Regions from separate parts of the Shewanella sp. MSW genome, predicted to be linked through region 2. Evidence: predicted binding sites of a transcription regulator. Region 2 holds the regulator's gene; each other region holds the start of a gene.
The links. Region 2 encodes ArgR, which controls arginine synthesis, uptake and breakdown. Its sites were predicted from a motif close to ANTGAATANNTATTCANT; they were not measured.

Region 1 (4,818 bases), on a different contig from region 2:
AGCCGAGGCAACCGCCAAGGTGTTTGATATCTTGGGGAATGAAGGAATTCATGTTAAGTTGATGGCAACATCAGAGATAAAGCTGTCTTTGGTTATTGATGAAGCGGATTTATACAGGGCAGTTCGAGTTCTACATCACGCTTTTGAACTAAATAAGGTGTAATTAAACAACGGATTTAGTATTGAATACTATTAATTTGTACTAAGCTCACCTTATAATAATGGTTACGACGGATGAGCGCCGTGTGTAGAAAATATGGAAACTAGAGGAGCAATCGAATGCTGATTTTGACTCGTCGTGTTGGCGAAACACTGATGATTGGTGACGAGGTCACAGTGACAGTGCTGGGTGTGAAGGGGAATCAGGTACGTATAGGTGTGAATGCACCCAAAGAAGTTTCTGTGCACCGTGAGGAGATTTATCAGCGTATTCAGTCTGAGAAAACCGGAACCCCTTCTGAAGGTGGTAACTTCTGAGGCGACACAAAGTGAACCTCCGTCAGGAATAGAAGAGTCAGTTTTTAAACTGGCTTTTTTATTTTTTGGCGCCGGAAAACCCTTGATAGCACAGGATTTGCGCGTTATTTAGGTGGGCTGATTAAAAACAGGACAAACGGAAAAGGTTTCGGAAAAAGGGTTTGACTTATTTTCTTCAAACAGTAATATGTGCGCCAAGAAAACGGAGAGGTGGCCGAGTGGCCGAAGGCGCTCCCCTGCTAAGGGAGTATGGGCTTTATCTCCCATCGAGGGTTCGAATCCCTCCTTCTCCGCCATTTCTTAACGTGAAATACGCGCATGTAGCTCAGCTGGATAGAGTACCTGGCTACGAACCAGGCGGTCGGAGGTTCGACTCCTTCCATGCGCGCCATTTTTCGTTTTAGCAGTAAAGAATACAATTCGCGCATGTAGCTCAGCTGGATAGAGTACCTGGCTACGAACCAGGCGGTCGGAGGTTCGACTCCTTCCATGCGCGCCACTTCTGCTTTAGTTTTTCAAGATGATCAAGCGCATGTAGCTCAGCTGGATAGAGTACCTGGCTACGAACCAGGCGGTCGGAGGTTCGACTCCTTCCATGCGCACCATCTGAAACCTTAAAGACTGCTAAGAAAATTGCTTATCTGAAAGCGCATGTAGCTCAGCTGGATAGAGTACCTGGCTACGAACCAGGCGGTCGGAGGTTCGACTCCTTCCATGCGCACCAGATATCAAGTAAAGTACGTAATGAATTTAAGCGCATGTAGCTCAGCTGGATAGAGTACCTGGCTACGAACCAGGCGGTCGGAGGTTCGACTCCTTCCATGCGCACCAATTTACGCGGAGAGGTGGCCGAGTGGCCGAAGGCGCTCCCCTGCTAAGGGAGTATGGGCTTTATCTCCCATCGAGGGTTCGAATCCCTCCTTCTCCGCCATTCTTTACTATACTCTGAGAGCCAAGCTTTCTGAGTTCCGGATTAAGCGCATGTAGCTCAGCTGGATAGAGTACCTGGCTACGAACCAGGCGGTCGGAGGTTCGACTCCTTCCATGCGCACCAAATAGCAAAGAAGTAAGACGCCCCGCAATCGCGGGGCGTTTTGCTATCTGACTCTTACCCGTTTGTAATTACTTTCCTGTGGTGTTTTATCCGAAAACTTGCCCGCGGAGATACAGGTTCATTTGCGCCTTGCGATAAAGTCCTCCTCTGGGCCTTACACCTGCTTTGCTTACCATTTCGCTGTTGCTTCAGGCTGCGGCTGCTAACCGGGCTGATTGATTTTTAGGGAATCCATCACGGACAACTTCACCGCGGGAAGCGAACTTACCCGGATAAAATTAACGGCTCCCCATTTATATTCATAATGCCTCTATGTTGAAGCTCACTGGTCTTACAGACATTCTCTATGTCAGCTTTACTTCATATTGATAGTGTCATTGTCTTTTCCTTAAAAACTCAAGATGAATATTTATGAATCATCATCCTCTTTGAACTTTTATTGATTTATTTTGGTATGACCAATTTACATGGGTAGGGGTTGTTTGTTATAGATTGGTTATCGTTTTTGACCTAAGTCACATAGTCTGGCAGAGGCTGGCCTGCTAGGCTAAAACATCTAATGACAGAAAATCATATTTTTTCGCATATTTATTATTGGTGTTAGCTCCTGGGGGAGTGAGCGTTATCGCCCCAAGCAAATCATAGACAGGAAAAGGCCTGCCAATCTGTTAACAAAATGAGGAAGATATAATGTCGCTTTCTGAGCAACTCTTGGAAGCTGTGGGGATTATGCTGCTTGGTATGGGGCTGGTTTATCTGTTCTTGGGGCTGCTGATTTTGGGGATCAGAGTATCGGCACGCTATTTGGCCCCCAAACCCAATTTGGAACAGAGTCAGTCACAAACTCAGGGCATGGGAGGGGCGCAATTCACAGTCGCGCCCCAGGCCGGTGCGCCCACGCCGCAACAGTTGGCAGCTATTAGCTGTGCCATTCACCAATACCGCAAACAGGCTTAACTGCCGTAATCTGATGGATAAGAAAGATGAGTAAAGCTTTAGCATTAACCGACGTTGTCCTGCGGGATGCTCACCAATCATTATTGGCAACCAGAATGCGTATCGACGATATGTTGCCAATCGCCGCCAAGTTGGACAGTGTTGGCTTCTGGTCCCTGGAATCCTGGGGCGGTGCTACCTTCGATGCCTGTATCCGTTATTTGGGTGAGGACCCCTGGGAGCGGATCCGGGCGCTGAAACAGGCCATGCCCAATACCCCGCAGCAGATGTTATTGAGGGGCCAGAATTTGCTGGGTTATCGCCATTACAGTGACGACTTGGTGACCCGGTTTGTCGAGCGCGCCCATGAGAGCGGGGTCGATGTATTCCGGGTGTTCGATGCCATGAATGATGTGCGCAACTTGCAAGCGGCGCTGAAAGCCGTGATTGATGTTGGTGCCCATGCCCAGGGCACAATTTCTTATACCACAAGCCCCGTACATACACAGCAAACCTGGCTGACGATGGCCAAGCAGCTGGAAGACATGGGCTGCCATTCACTCTGTATCAAGGACATGGCCGGTTTGCTCAAGCCGATGGAGGCCTTTGAGCTAATAAGCCGCTTGAAGTCGGAAACCGATCTCTTGATCACCATGCAGTGCCATGCCACCACAGGGTTATCAACCGCAACCTATCAAAAGGCGATAGAGGCCGGGGTCGATGTGCTGGATACTGCCATTTCTTCCATGAGTCAAACCTATGGTCACAGTGCCACCGAAACCTTGGTTGCCATGGTCGAAGACACCGATAGGGCAACAGGCTATGACTTGGCGCTGCTGGAGGAGATTGCCGCCTATTTCCGTGAGGTCAGAAAAAAATATGCCCGTTTCGAAGGGGCACTCAAGGGTATAGACTCACGCATTCTGCGGGCTCAGGTGCCGGGTGGCATGCTGACCAATATGGAAAACCAGCTCAGAGAGCAGGGCGCCGAGGACAAGCTGGATCTAGTGCTCGAGGAGATCCCAAGGGTGCGGGAAGATCTGGGTTTTATTCCTCTGGTGACCCCCACCTCCCAGATTGTCGGTACTCAGGCGGTAATCAATGTGCTCATGGGCGAGCGCTATAAGTCGCTGACCAAGGAGACGGAAGGTGTACTCAAGGGCGAATATGGCGCCACCCCGGCCAAGGTGAACAGTGAATTGCAACAGCGGGTGTTGCAGGGGGCCGAGCCTGTCAGTTGCCGCCCGGCCGATCTGCTCGCGCCCGAGCTTGAACATCTGCGGGCCGAACTGGCCGAAAAAGCGTTGGCGCAAGGTTTGAGCCTCAGCGAAGAGCGCGACGATGATGTGCTGACTTATGCGCTGTTCCCGCAAATCGGCCTGCAGTTTATTAAGAACCGTGGCAATCCAGCGGCATTTGAACCCAAGCCAGAATTGGAAGCTCTTCAGCCACAAGCCACTCAAACCAAGGCTGCCACCGGTGGGCGTCAGCCGGAGGTTTATACCGTGGACGTGCAGGGCCAGCGCTTTGTGGTGCAGGTCAGTGAGGGCGGTGATATCAGTCAGGTAGCGCCTTTGCCGGTGGCAGAGCCGCAGGCTGCTCCTGTGCAGGCTCCTGCTGTTGCCTCTGGGCCGGAACTGGAGATGAGTGCGCCGCTTTCCGGCAATATCTTCAAGGTACAGGTGGCTGCCGGAGACAGCGTTCGCGCCGGTGATGTCGTTATCATACTCGAGGCGATGAAGATGGAAACTGAGATCCGGGCTCAGGCCGATGGTGTAGTCAGCCGCATCCTGGTCAAGGAAGGTGATGCCGTCAGCGTCGGTACCAAGTTGCTGGCACTGGCCTAAGGAGCGATGATGGACGGTTTACTCGCTTTTTGGTCTGAGACGGGAATAGCGCACTTTACCTGGCCACAGGCCTTGATGATGTTGGTCGGTGCCTTGTTGTTGTATCTGGCAATCGTGCGCAAGTTTGAGCCTTTGCTGCTGCTTCCCATCGGCTTCGGCGCTATTCTGGCCAATATCCCCAATGCAGGTTTTACCGAGGAAAATGGGCTGCTCTACTATGTTTATCACGTGGGGATAGATACTGGGGTTTTTCCGCTGCTGATCTTTATGGGGGTCGGCGCCATGACAGACTTCGGTGCCCTGATAGCCAACCCCAAGACGCTATTGCTGGGCGCGGCTGCTCAGTTCGGGATTTTTGCCACCCTGATTGGTGCGATAGCCTTGAACCTGGTACCCGGGTTTGAGTTCAGTATGCAAGATGCCGGTGCCATCGCCATCATAGGCGGCGCCGATGGTCCGACGGCCATTTTCCTCGCCTCCAAACTGGCGCCTGATTTGCTGGGA
Region 2 (4,818 bases):
GACGCACAAGGGATACGGAATATCAGCAACAGCTCATGTCGTCAGCTGTTACTCGGCGTCATCGGGAGTTTGGCTGTTTGCTGCAGCACGGGAAGCATGGCGATGGATAGAATCACGGGCGCGGCCTTTGCGAGCCGCTCTGAAGTCTATGCGGTTAATGGTATGGCGGCAACCAGCCAACCACTGGCGACTCAGGTGGCGGTCGATATTCTCAAACAAGGTGGCAGCGCCGTGGATGCCGCGATTGCCGCCAATGCCATGCTGGGGTTGGTGGAGCCTACTGGTTCTGGCATAGGCGGCGATCTTTTTGCCATTGTCTGGAGCGCCAAAGAGCAGCGGCTCTATGGGCTTAATGCCTCTGGCCGCAGTCCGGCTTCTCTGACGTTGGAGATGCTCAAGGCCAAAGGGCTTGAGCATCTGCCGCCTTATGGACCTTTGCCCGTATCCGTGCCCGGTGCCGTGGATGGCTGGTATGAACTGCATGACAAGTTCGGCAAATTGCCCATGAAGGATAACCTGGCGCCGGCTATTCATTATGCCCGTGAAGGATTTCCGGTTTCCGAGCTCATCGCCTTCTATCTGGCGCGAAGCGGTGACAAGCTGGCCAAATACCCGGGGTTTAAAGAAACCTATATGCCAGGCGGCCGCATGCCGGCCGTCGGTGAATTGTTTCGAAACCCGGCTTTGGCCAACAGCTATGAAAAAATTGCCAAGGGGGGCCGGGACGTCTTTTACAAAGGAGAGATAGCCCGCAGTATTGCCGCCTATATGCAACAACAGGGCGGTTATCTTTCCTATGAAGATCTCGCTTCTCACAAGAGTGAGTGGGTTGAACCTGTATCGGTTAATTATCGGGGCTATGATATCTGGGAGCTGCCCCCCAACGGCCAGGGGATAGCGGCACTGCAGATCCTTAAAACCCTGGAGCCATTTAATCTCAAGGCCATGGGGCTGGACAGCGCCGAATATGTGCATCATTTCGTGGAAGCAAAAAAGCTGGCGTTTGCCGACCGAGCCAAGTTCTACGCCGACATGGACTTTGCCAAAGTGCCGGTAGCGTCACTGATCTCCAAAGAATACAACTACGCCAGAGCCAAGCTTATCGATGCTGACAAAGCCGCCGCCAGTGTTGAGTCGGGTAATCCCAACCTTTTACACGGTGATACCATCTATCTCACTACCGCCGATAAAGAAGGCAATATGGTGTCCCTCATCCAGAGCAATTATCGTGGCATGGGCTCAGGCATGACGCCTCCGGATTTGGGATTTGTGCTTCAGGACAGAGGCCAGCTGTTTGATCTCACTCCCGGGCGTGCCAATTCCTATGCACCGGGTAAAAGACCGTTTCATACCATAATTCCGGCCTTTGTCACCAAAGATGGCAAGCCCTGGCTCAGCTTTGGTGTCATGGGGGGAGCCACCCAACCCCAGATGCATGCCCAGATCATGATTAATCTGATTGATTTTGGCCTCAACCTGCAGGAGGCGGGCGATGCTCCGAGAATATTGCATACAGGTTCCAGCCAACCGACCGGCGAGCAGATGACAGATGGCGGTTATATCAGCCTCGAGTCGGGCTTTTCCATGGAAACCCGCCGTGAGCTGATGAAAAAGGGGCATACTTTAAGTGATTCTCTCGGGGCTTTCGGTGGTTATCAGGCCATAGGCGTCAATGTTGAAAGCGGCGTTTATCGGGGAGCGTCCGAGTCCCGTAAAGACGGACAAGCATCAGGTTATTGAAAGTAATCGGCAAAAACGTGCGTGAGCTAATTCAAATTAATGCTCAAGTTGCGGATAATAAGGCCGAAGATGAATTAATCTGAAAGGGTAGATTGCAAATGGATACACAGGTTATGCCACGGGAACAGCTGGGGATCTGCGCAGAGGGAAATCTGCACAGTGTTTATCTGATGTTCAATGCCAACGAAGGCGGGGAGTCACAACTGCGCCCTTGTCTGGCCAATGTTGCCCAGTATTTGTATGAGCTGGCAGATCAGTATGCCGACAGTGCCTTTAATGCCTTTGTGGCGATTGGTGCCAACTTTTGGGATCACCTCTATCCGGGAAGCAGACCGGCTGAACTCAAGCCATTCCCCGCGATGGAGTCGGGTAACCGGGATGCGCCGGCGATAGAGTTCGATATCTTTATTCACCTGCGTTGTGATCGCCTGGATATTCTTCATCTGGTGGCCAATGAGGTCAACGAAATGCTGGAAGGCCTGGCCGAGCTGGAAGAGGAGGAGCGCGGGTTCCGCTTTATGGACAGCCGCGATCTGACCGGTTTTGTCGATGGCACAGAAAACCCCAAGGGCAGAGGTCGTCAAGCTGTGGCCCTGGTAGGGGATGAAGACGATGCATTTCGCGGCGGTAGCTACATTCATGTACAGAAATATGTCCACAATTTGAGTAAGTGGCACAGACTGCCGCAGAAAAAGCAGGAAGACATCATAGGCCGCACCAAGCAGGACAACATAGAGTACGCCTCGGAAGACAAACCGCTGACGGCGCATATCAAGCGGGTAAATCTCAAGTATGACAATGGTGAGTCGATGGAGATCCTGCGTCAGAGCATGCCTTATGGTTCAGTCAAACAACAGGGATTGATGTTTATCTCTACTTGTAAGACACCAAGCCATTTCGAAAAGATGCTTCACAGTATGGTTTTCGGTGACGGAGAAGGACACCATGATCACCTGATGCACTTTACTCAGGCGGTAACAGGTTCCTCTTTCTTTGCCCCATCTCTGGATTTTATGATCCAGTTTGATGATTAATAACGCGATAGCGACAAAAACGCCCCTCATTGAGGGGCGTTTTTTTTATGAAATGTTCAACTTAGTCTGTGTAATTGAACAGTGATTTGACTGTTTCCAGCGTTTCATCAATGGTCTTGATGCTGGAAGGGCAGATAAAGATAGTATCATCACCGGCAATAGTGCCCAGAATACCTTCTGGCTTGCCGATGGAGTCCAACAGCCTGGCAATTAACTGCGCCGCCCCCGGGCTGGTACGTACCACTATCATGGCTTGGTTATGATCCACATCCAATACCAGATTCTTCAGTGGGCTGCCGGCAGTTGGCACCCCAAGTTCGGCCGGTAAGCAGTAGACCATCTCCTGCTTGGCGTTACGGGTGCGCACGGCACCGAACTTGCTCAGCATGCGCGAGACTTTGGACTGGTTGATATTGGCAAAGCCTTCGGCTTGCAGTGCATTGACTATTTCACTCTGGGAGCCGAAGCGCTCCTCTTTAAGCAGAGCCTTGAAGGTTCTGATTAGCTCATCCTGATTTTTGCTTGCTTGCATTATCTTCTTCTGTCGTTATTCAGAAAATCTCGCTCATTCTGCATATCAAACGGGTAAGTGTCAACAAACACCCAAGATGCCTGCATAAAAATGCAGTTTGGGTCATTTGTTGGGTAAAAGAAGCCTCAGTAGGCGAGAGCAAATGCTGAAGTTAATTCAGCTTTTGATGAAGCAGAGTCATATGACTAAGGGATAATTGCTATTTTTGTGACGATCCTTTAATGTTGCGCCATCACAGAATTAGATCTATGTCACACATAATTCCGAGAATTGACGGAGATAACTATGAAAGTTGCTGTACTAGGTGCTGCTGGTGGTATTGGCCAGGCTCTTGCCCTTCTGTTGAAAACCCAATTACCTGCCGGCTCTCAGCTGTCACTCTATGATATCGCCCCCGTAACGCCTGGGGTTGCCGTGGATCTGAGTCATATCCCGACAGCAGTTGAAGTTAAAGGTTTTGCCGGTGAAGACCCAACACCTGCACTGGAAGGTGCTGATGTGGTGCTGATCTCTGCCGGTGTTGCCCGTAAGCCTGGCATGGATCGTTCTGATCTGTTCAATATCAATGCCGGTATCGTCCGTAACCTGATTGAAAAGGTGGCTACGACTTGTCCCAAGGCGCTGATCGGTATCATCACCAACCCAGTGAACACCACTGTGGCCATTGCGGCTGAAGTACTGAAAAAAGCCGGTGTTTACGACAAGAACCGTCTATTCGGTGTGACGACTCTCGATGTCATCCGCTCTGAAACCTTTATCGCCGAAGCCAAAGGGTTGAATGTTGCCGATGTTAAAGTCAATGTGATTGGCGGCCACAGCGGTGTGACCATTCTGCCTCTGTTGTCTCAGGTTGAAGGTGTCAGCTTCTCCGATGAAGAAGTTGCTGCCCTGACCAAGCGTATTCAAAACGCCGGTACTGAAGTGGTTGAAGCCAAAGCCGGTGGCGGCAGCGCGACTCTGTCCATGGGCCAGGCCGCTTTCCGTTTCGGTCTGTCGCTGATCCGCGGTCTGCAGGGTGAAGCCAATGTGATCGAGTGCGCCTATGTAGACGGTGGCAGTGAACACGCTGAATTTTTTGCCCAGCCAGTGGTACTCGGCAAAAATGGTATCGAAAAGGTTTTGCCATATGGTGAACTGAGCGCGTTTGAAGCCAACGCCCGTGATGCCATGCTGGATACCTTGAAGGCGGATATCAAACTGGGTGTAGACTTCGTTAAGTAAGTCGACTCCGGGAATAACAAGGAGCGCTTCGGCGCTCCTTTTTGCTACTAGAACCTATTCTACTCTGGCCTTGCTGGCTAGTTTCTTTGGCAAAACAGCCGAATTCTTTCCTGCTGCTCCTTTATCTGCGCCTGCCGTTCTTCTTCAGTCATCTTAATCATTTCACCTGAGGCATCATCTTTACGTTGTAGCCTGGTGTGGGTATTGAGGACATCCAATTGGAATTTGGCCTTATCGCATATAGCCTGAGCCTGGACTGCATCTTTCTCCTTGAGCAATTTGGCCTGTTTC
Region 3 (4,818 bases), on a different contig from region 2:
GAGCTGCAGAAAATGTGGATCCTGCGTAAGATCCTCAATCCTATGGATGAAGTCAGCGCGATGGAATTCTTGATCGACAAACTGGCAATGACCAAGACCAATGAAGAGTTCTTCACTGCGATGAAGCGCACCAAGTCTTGATGCAAAAGGCAACGGTCCTCATAGGACCGTTCCTACTCTGAAATCCATTAACACCATTCAGTCAAAGTTTGCTTAACTGAATGGTGTTATGTCAAACAGGTTGAATCTTACAGGTCGAGTGCCAAGATTTTCGAGCGGCGCTGGTAGTTGTAAAGCTGCTTCTTCTTGTTAGGCAAAGCATCCACCTCCACCAATTCAAAACCATGCTCCAGGAACCAGTGAATACTACGGGTCGTCAACGCGAATAACCTGGAGTAACCACGTACCTTGGCCTGGCCTATTATGTTTTGCAGCAGCAAGCTACCGCGATCGGCATCGCGATAGTCAGGGTGTACCACCAAACAGGCAAATTCGCCGGCATTGTCCTCTTCAAAGGGATAAAGCGCCGCGCAGCCTATCACCAAGCCATCACGCTCAATAAGCATAAACTGCTCTACCTCTATCTCCAGTTGTTCGCGGGAGCGACGCACCAGGATACCCTGCTCTTCCAACGGGCGGATCAGGTTGAGTATGCCGCCAATGTCGGCAATGGATGCACGCCGTAAGCGCTCGGCACTCTCAGTGACTATCTGGGTACCTATACCTTCACGAGAAAACAATTCCTGCAACAGGGCGCCATCTTCCAGATAGCTGACCAAATGGCAACGGGGTACGCCACTGCGACAGGCATCAATACTGGCCTTGAGAAACGCCATGGTGCCGACGCAACCTTCACCTTGACCAGCCAGTTTATCGAGAATTTTCTGGGCATCGTTGGGCATCAGCTCGGCAATCACATCACCATTACGGTCCAAAATACCGTTCTGGGAGCTGAAACCTATCATCTTGTCGGCTTTGAGCTTGATTGCTACTTGAGTCGCTACCTCTTCAGCGGTGAGGTTAAAGCTCTCGCCGGTGACCGAAGCAGCTATCGGCCCCATCAGGATGATGCAGTTATTTTCCAATTGCCGCTTAAGCCCTTGAACATCAATACGGCGCACCTTGCCGGAGAGGCAATAGTCAATGCCATTGTCGACCCCCAAAGGCTGGGCGATGACAAAATTACCGCTAACCACATTGATCTGAGCTCCCTGCATAGGTGTGTTCGACAAGCTCATGGACAACCTGGCTGTAATATCAAACTGCAAAGAACCGGCCACCTGCTTAATCAGCTTGAGAGTGGCTTCGTCGGTGATCCGTACACCTTGATGATAGGCGGGCTCAATCTGATGATGAGCCAAGGATTCATCTATCTGCGGCCGGGCGCCATAAACCAATACCACCTTGATCCCCAGGCTATGCAGCAAAGCAACATCATTGATGATGGAACGAAACTTAGGCTGAGCCAGCGCCTCCCCTCCTAACATCACAACAAATGTCTTACCCCTGTGAGCATTGACATAGGGAGCAGAATGACGAAAACCATCAACCAATTCTGTGGTACGCACCTTGGGATTTACCTCACACTCGTTAAAACCGGCAGAAATGAATGCCACACCTGTGGCACGAACAATATGTTAATGCATTTAAATTCACTTAAAAAGCATTTATTTGCACATATGGCTATTTTAAGCCCTAACCATTCACAAGCAGGATAAGCAATCTCCAAATGCTTTTCCCAAAGACCACTATCGAGTCAATATTCGCAGCCAGGGTTCCAGTTACTGCAAAGAAAGGTATAGCAGGGATCTGTTGAGAATGTATGAACCTGTAGCGACCCGGAACCTGCGCCATAAGGTTTGTTATTATCGATGGGCAAATAGACAGAACCTGCAACTCAACCTGCCCCAAACAAGAAGAATTACAGGTAAGAGATATGGATACGGCGAATATAAAGTACAAAGTCAAACCTCGAGTACCGACGTGCTGCCGGCGGGCTCGTAGCTGGGAAGGAGGGTTTCTGCAAATATCGATGCAACTGCCGCCCTATTATCAATTTTGAATTCAAACGCGGATCAAAAATCAGCCTGATTGCTGTACCATATAGCCACAGTTACAGAGGCGATATCGAATAGGGCATCACAGCATCGGCCCGGTCTGATTGACATCGGCGACTGACATCTTTAAAACGTCACCCAACTTGGCGATAGCGCTACGAGACACAGCAAGGACATGGACTGATGGGACAGCTTATAGGAAATTTCTTCTCGGTAGTTTGGCGAGTTCTCGCTGCCGTTTTTGGTCACTGGCAAGCGCCGCCCTGGATGCATTGGTGCATAAAACATCCCTTTAAAGCATTGGGAAGCCTACTGCTGCTATCTGTATTGACTGTGCTTTGCTGGGGCGGCTGGTATTGGTACCAGCATTTACCCAAGCCCTATACCCTGCACTATACGCTCAAGGCGCCGCGGCTGACCGATTACCACCAAGCCAAACCTCAGGTCGCTCCCTTGACCCTGACCTTCAGTGGTTCGGTCGCGCCTTTGGATGTCATAGGCAAACCCGTCTCCAAGGGCGTCAGTCTCAGCCCCCAACTCGCCGGGCAGTGGCGCTGGGCCAGTGACAAGCATCTGCAATTTACTCCGGATAACGACTGGCCGATTGCGGAAAAGTTCGCGGTCAGCCTGGATAAGAAACAGCTGCTGGCAGACCATATCTTACTGGATAAATACCAGAGCGAATTCAGCACAGCCGCCTTCACGACCACCATTTCTGACGGACGCCTGTACCAGGATCCGGCCCAGCCGAGCATTCAAAAGCTGGTCGCCACCCTGGCCTTCAGCCACCCGGTGGACACGGCTTCGGTCAAACCCCAACTGGCGATATTGCTGAGCCCCGGCTTGACCTACAGCGGCAATGGCGATACCGAAGTCACCTTCGATGACAAGCATCTGTTCGCTTACATACATTCTCCTGCGCTCGCCACGCCACTTGAGCAGAGCACTGTAACCCTGGAAGTCAGCAAAGGGATCCAGGCGGCTAAGGGCGGCAACAAGGCGGGCAAGAGCCAATGGCAAGTAGAGGTTCCCGGCCGTTATCAGCTGAGCTTTAAACACCCTCAGGTCAACTTCGCCTACAACGACAAGGATGAACCCGAGCCGGTACTGACAATGGAAAGCTCACGTCCGGTCAACGACGAAGCGCTTCAAGGCAAGGTACATGCCTGGTTGCTGCCGGTGAAAAATCCCAAGGGAAGCCGTCACTGGTATCAGGAAAATGTCACCGAACAGGTATTGGCCAAGGCCGACAAACTGACCTTGACCCAGATCCCCGGTGCCGAAGGCCTCAACCAGTTGCACAGCTTCAAGCTGAAAGCTCCGGTCGATCGCTACGTGGCGGTAATGGTGGATAAGGAAGTCGAAGGCCAAGGGGGTTATCTGTCCCGCGATGCCGTGCTGACTGTGCTGCGAATGCCGCAATACCCCAAGGCGCTCAATTTCCTCGGCGAAGGCTCCTTGCTGACGCTGGACGAAGATCAACGCCTCGGCTATCTGGCCCGTGGGGTGCAAAAGGTACAGATTGAGGTCGCCCAGCTACTACCGGACCAGCTTAATGCCCTGATAGATCAAAGCTCGGGCAGCTTTGCCGAGCCCTACCTCAACAACACAGATTTCGACCGTTTGGTCACCCGCCAGGTGTTCAAGCAACAGCTTGCCGGGCGCGATCCCAGCAAGACGCTCTACGGCAGCGTCGACCTCAAGCCCTTCTTCAAGGACAAGCGTGGCATCTTTGTGGTCAAGCTGACTCCGGCCGATGAAAGAGACAGCCAAACCTTCGACTATTACCAAACCGAGGCCCACGAGCTGCGCTTTGTGGTCGTGACAGATCTGGGCATACTCGCCAAACGCAGCCGTGATGGCAGCCAAGATCTGTTCGTGCAATCACTCGGCAAGGGGACTCCGGTGGCCGGAGCCCGGGTGGCCGTCATCGGCCGCAACGGTTTAGCGGTAGCCGAGGCTTTGACCGATGAACGCGGTCATGCAAGCTTTGCCAAGCTTGGCGATCTGCGCCGGGAAAAGACCCCACTCTACTATCGGGTCGAAAAGGATGGCGATCTCTCCTTCTTGCCGCTGGCTGATTGGCGTCGCCAGCTCAATCTGTCCCGTTTCGATACCGGCGGCAGCTACGAGAGCGACGATCCCGGCGCCCTGAGAGCCTACCTCTTCACCGACCGCGGGCTGTATCGCCCCGGTGAGACGGCCCATATCGCCAGTTTGGTGCGGGGTCAGGACTGGAGTACCGCCCTGGGTGGCCTGCCGGTGAAAATGCAGATCACCGACCCCCGCGGTGTAACCGTGCTGGATCGCACCTTCAAACTCGATGGCAGCGGCTTTGACAGCCTGGATTTCAGCGCCGGTGAAACCGCGGTTGCCGGTGACTATCTCGCCACTCTGTCCCTCATCAAAGACAGATACCGCCTCACGCGCCTGGGAGATGTCACCTTCAAGGTGCGCGACTTCGAGCCGGATCGCATCAAGGTGCGAGTCTCTCTGGGCACCGACAAGCAATTTGAAGGCTGGCGCAAGCCGCAGCAACTCAAGGCCGAGGTCTTGGCCGAGCAACTCTTCGGTGGCCCGGCGAGCGATCGCCGAGTCAGCGGCGAGATGGTGCTGTCACCAACAGATATCAGCTTCAAAGCCTGGCCCGGCTATCGTTTTGGGGTATTGGGCAAGCTCAAGGAATCGTTCCGCGAAGACTTGAGCGAAACCACCACAGACGGCGAAGGCAAGGCCAGCCTGGACTTGGCGCTGGACCGCT

Region 1: a site for ArgR is predicted at 1,932-1,949, ahead of AYI96_RS12605 (OadG family transporter subunit). Genes of this name have one in related genera too.
Region 3: a site for ArgR is predicted at 1,640-1,657, ahead of argA (amino-acid N-acetyltransferase). Genes of this name have one in related genera too.

What each region holds. Positions count from the first base shown of each region.
Region 1 covers NZ_LVDR01000010.1:118,821-123,638, reverse strand. The annotation lists gene AYI96_RS12655 (aspartate kinase) at 1-163, shown strand, start outside; gene csrA (carbon storage regulator CsrA) at 280-477, shown strand; tRNA gene AYI96_RS12645 (tRNA-Ser) at 682-773, shown strand; tRNA gene AYI96_RS12640 (tRNA-Arg) at 792-868, shown strand; tRNA gene AYI96_RS12635 (tRNA-Arg) at 900-976, shown strand; tRNA gene AYI96_RS12630 (tRNA-Arg) at 1,006-1,082, shown strand; tRNA gene AYI96_RS12625 (tRNA-Arg) at 1,125-1,201, shown strand; tRNA gene AYI96_RS12620 (tRNA-Arg) at 1,232-1,308, shown strand; tRNA gene AYI96_RS12615 (tRNA-Ser) at 1,317-1,408, shown strand; tRNA gene AYI96_RS12610 (tRNA-Arg) at 1,455-1,531, shown strand; gene AYI96_RS12605 (OadG family transporter subunit) at 2,222-2,488, shown strand; gene oadA (sodium-extruding oxaloacetate decarboxylase subunit alpha) at 2,515-4,314, shown strand; gene AYI96_RS12595 (sodium ion-translocating decarboxylase subunit beta) at 4,324-4,818, shown strand, end outside.
Region 2 covers NZ_LVDR01000002.1:369,184-374,001, forward strand. The annotation lists gene ggt (gamma-glutamyltransferase) at 97-1,740, shown strand; gene AYI96_RS03230 (Dyp-type peroxidase) at 1,839-2,774, shown strand; gene argR (transcriptional regulator ArgR) at 2,836-3,306, opposite strand; gene mdh (malate dehydrogenase) at 3,592-4,527, shown strand; gene AYI96_RS03245 (DUF4124 domain-containing protein) at 4,605-4,818, opposite strand, start outside.
Region 3 covers NZ_LVDR01000016.1:45,887-50,704, reverse strand. The annotation lists gene rho (transcription termination factor Rho) at 1-141, shown strand, start outside; gene argA (amino-acid N-acetyltransferase) at 249-1,568, opposite strand; gene AYI96_RS15935 (alpha-2-macroglobulin family protein) at 2,241-4,818, shown strand, end outside.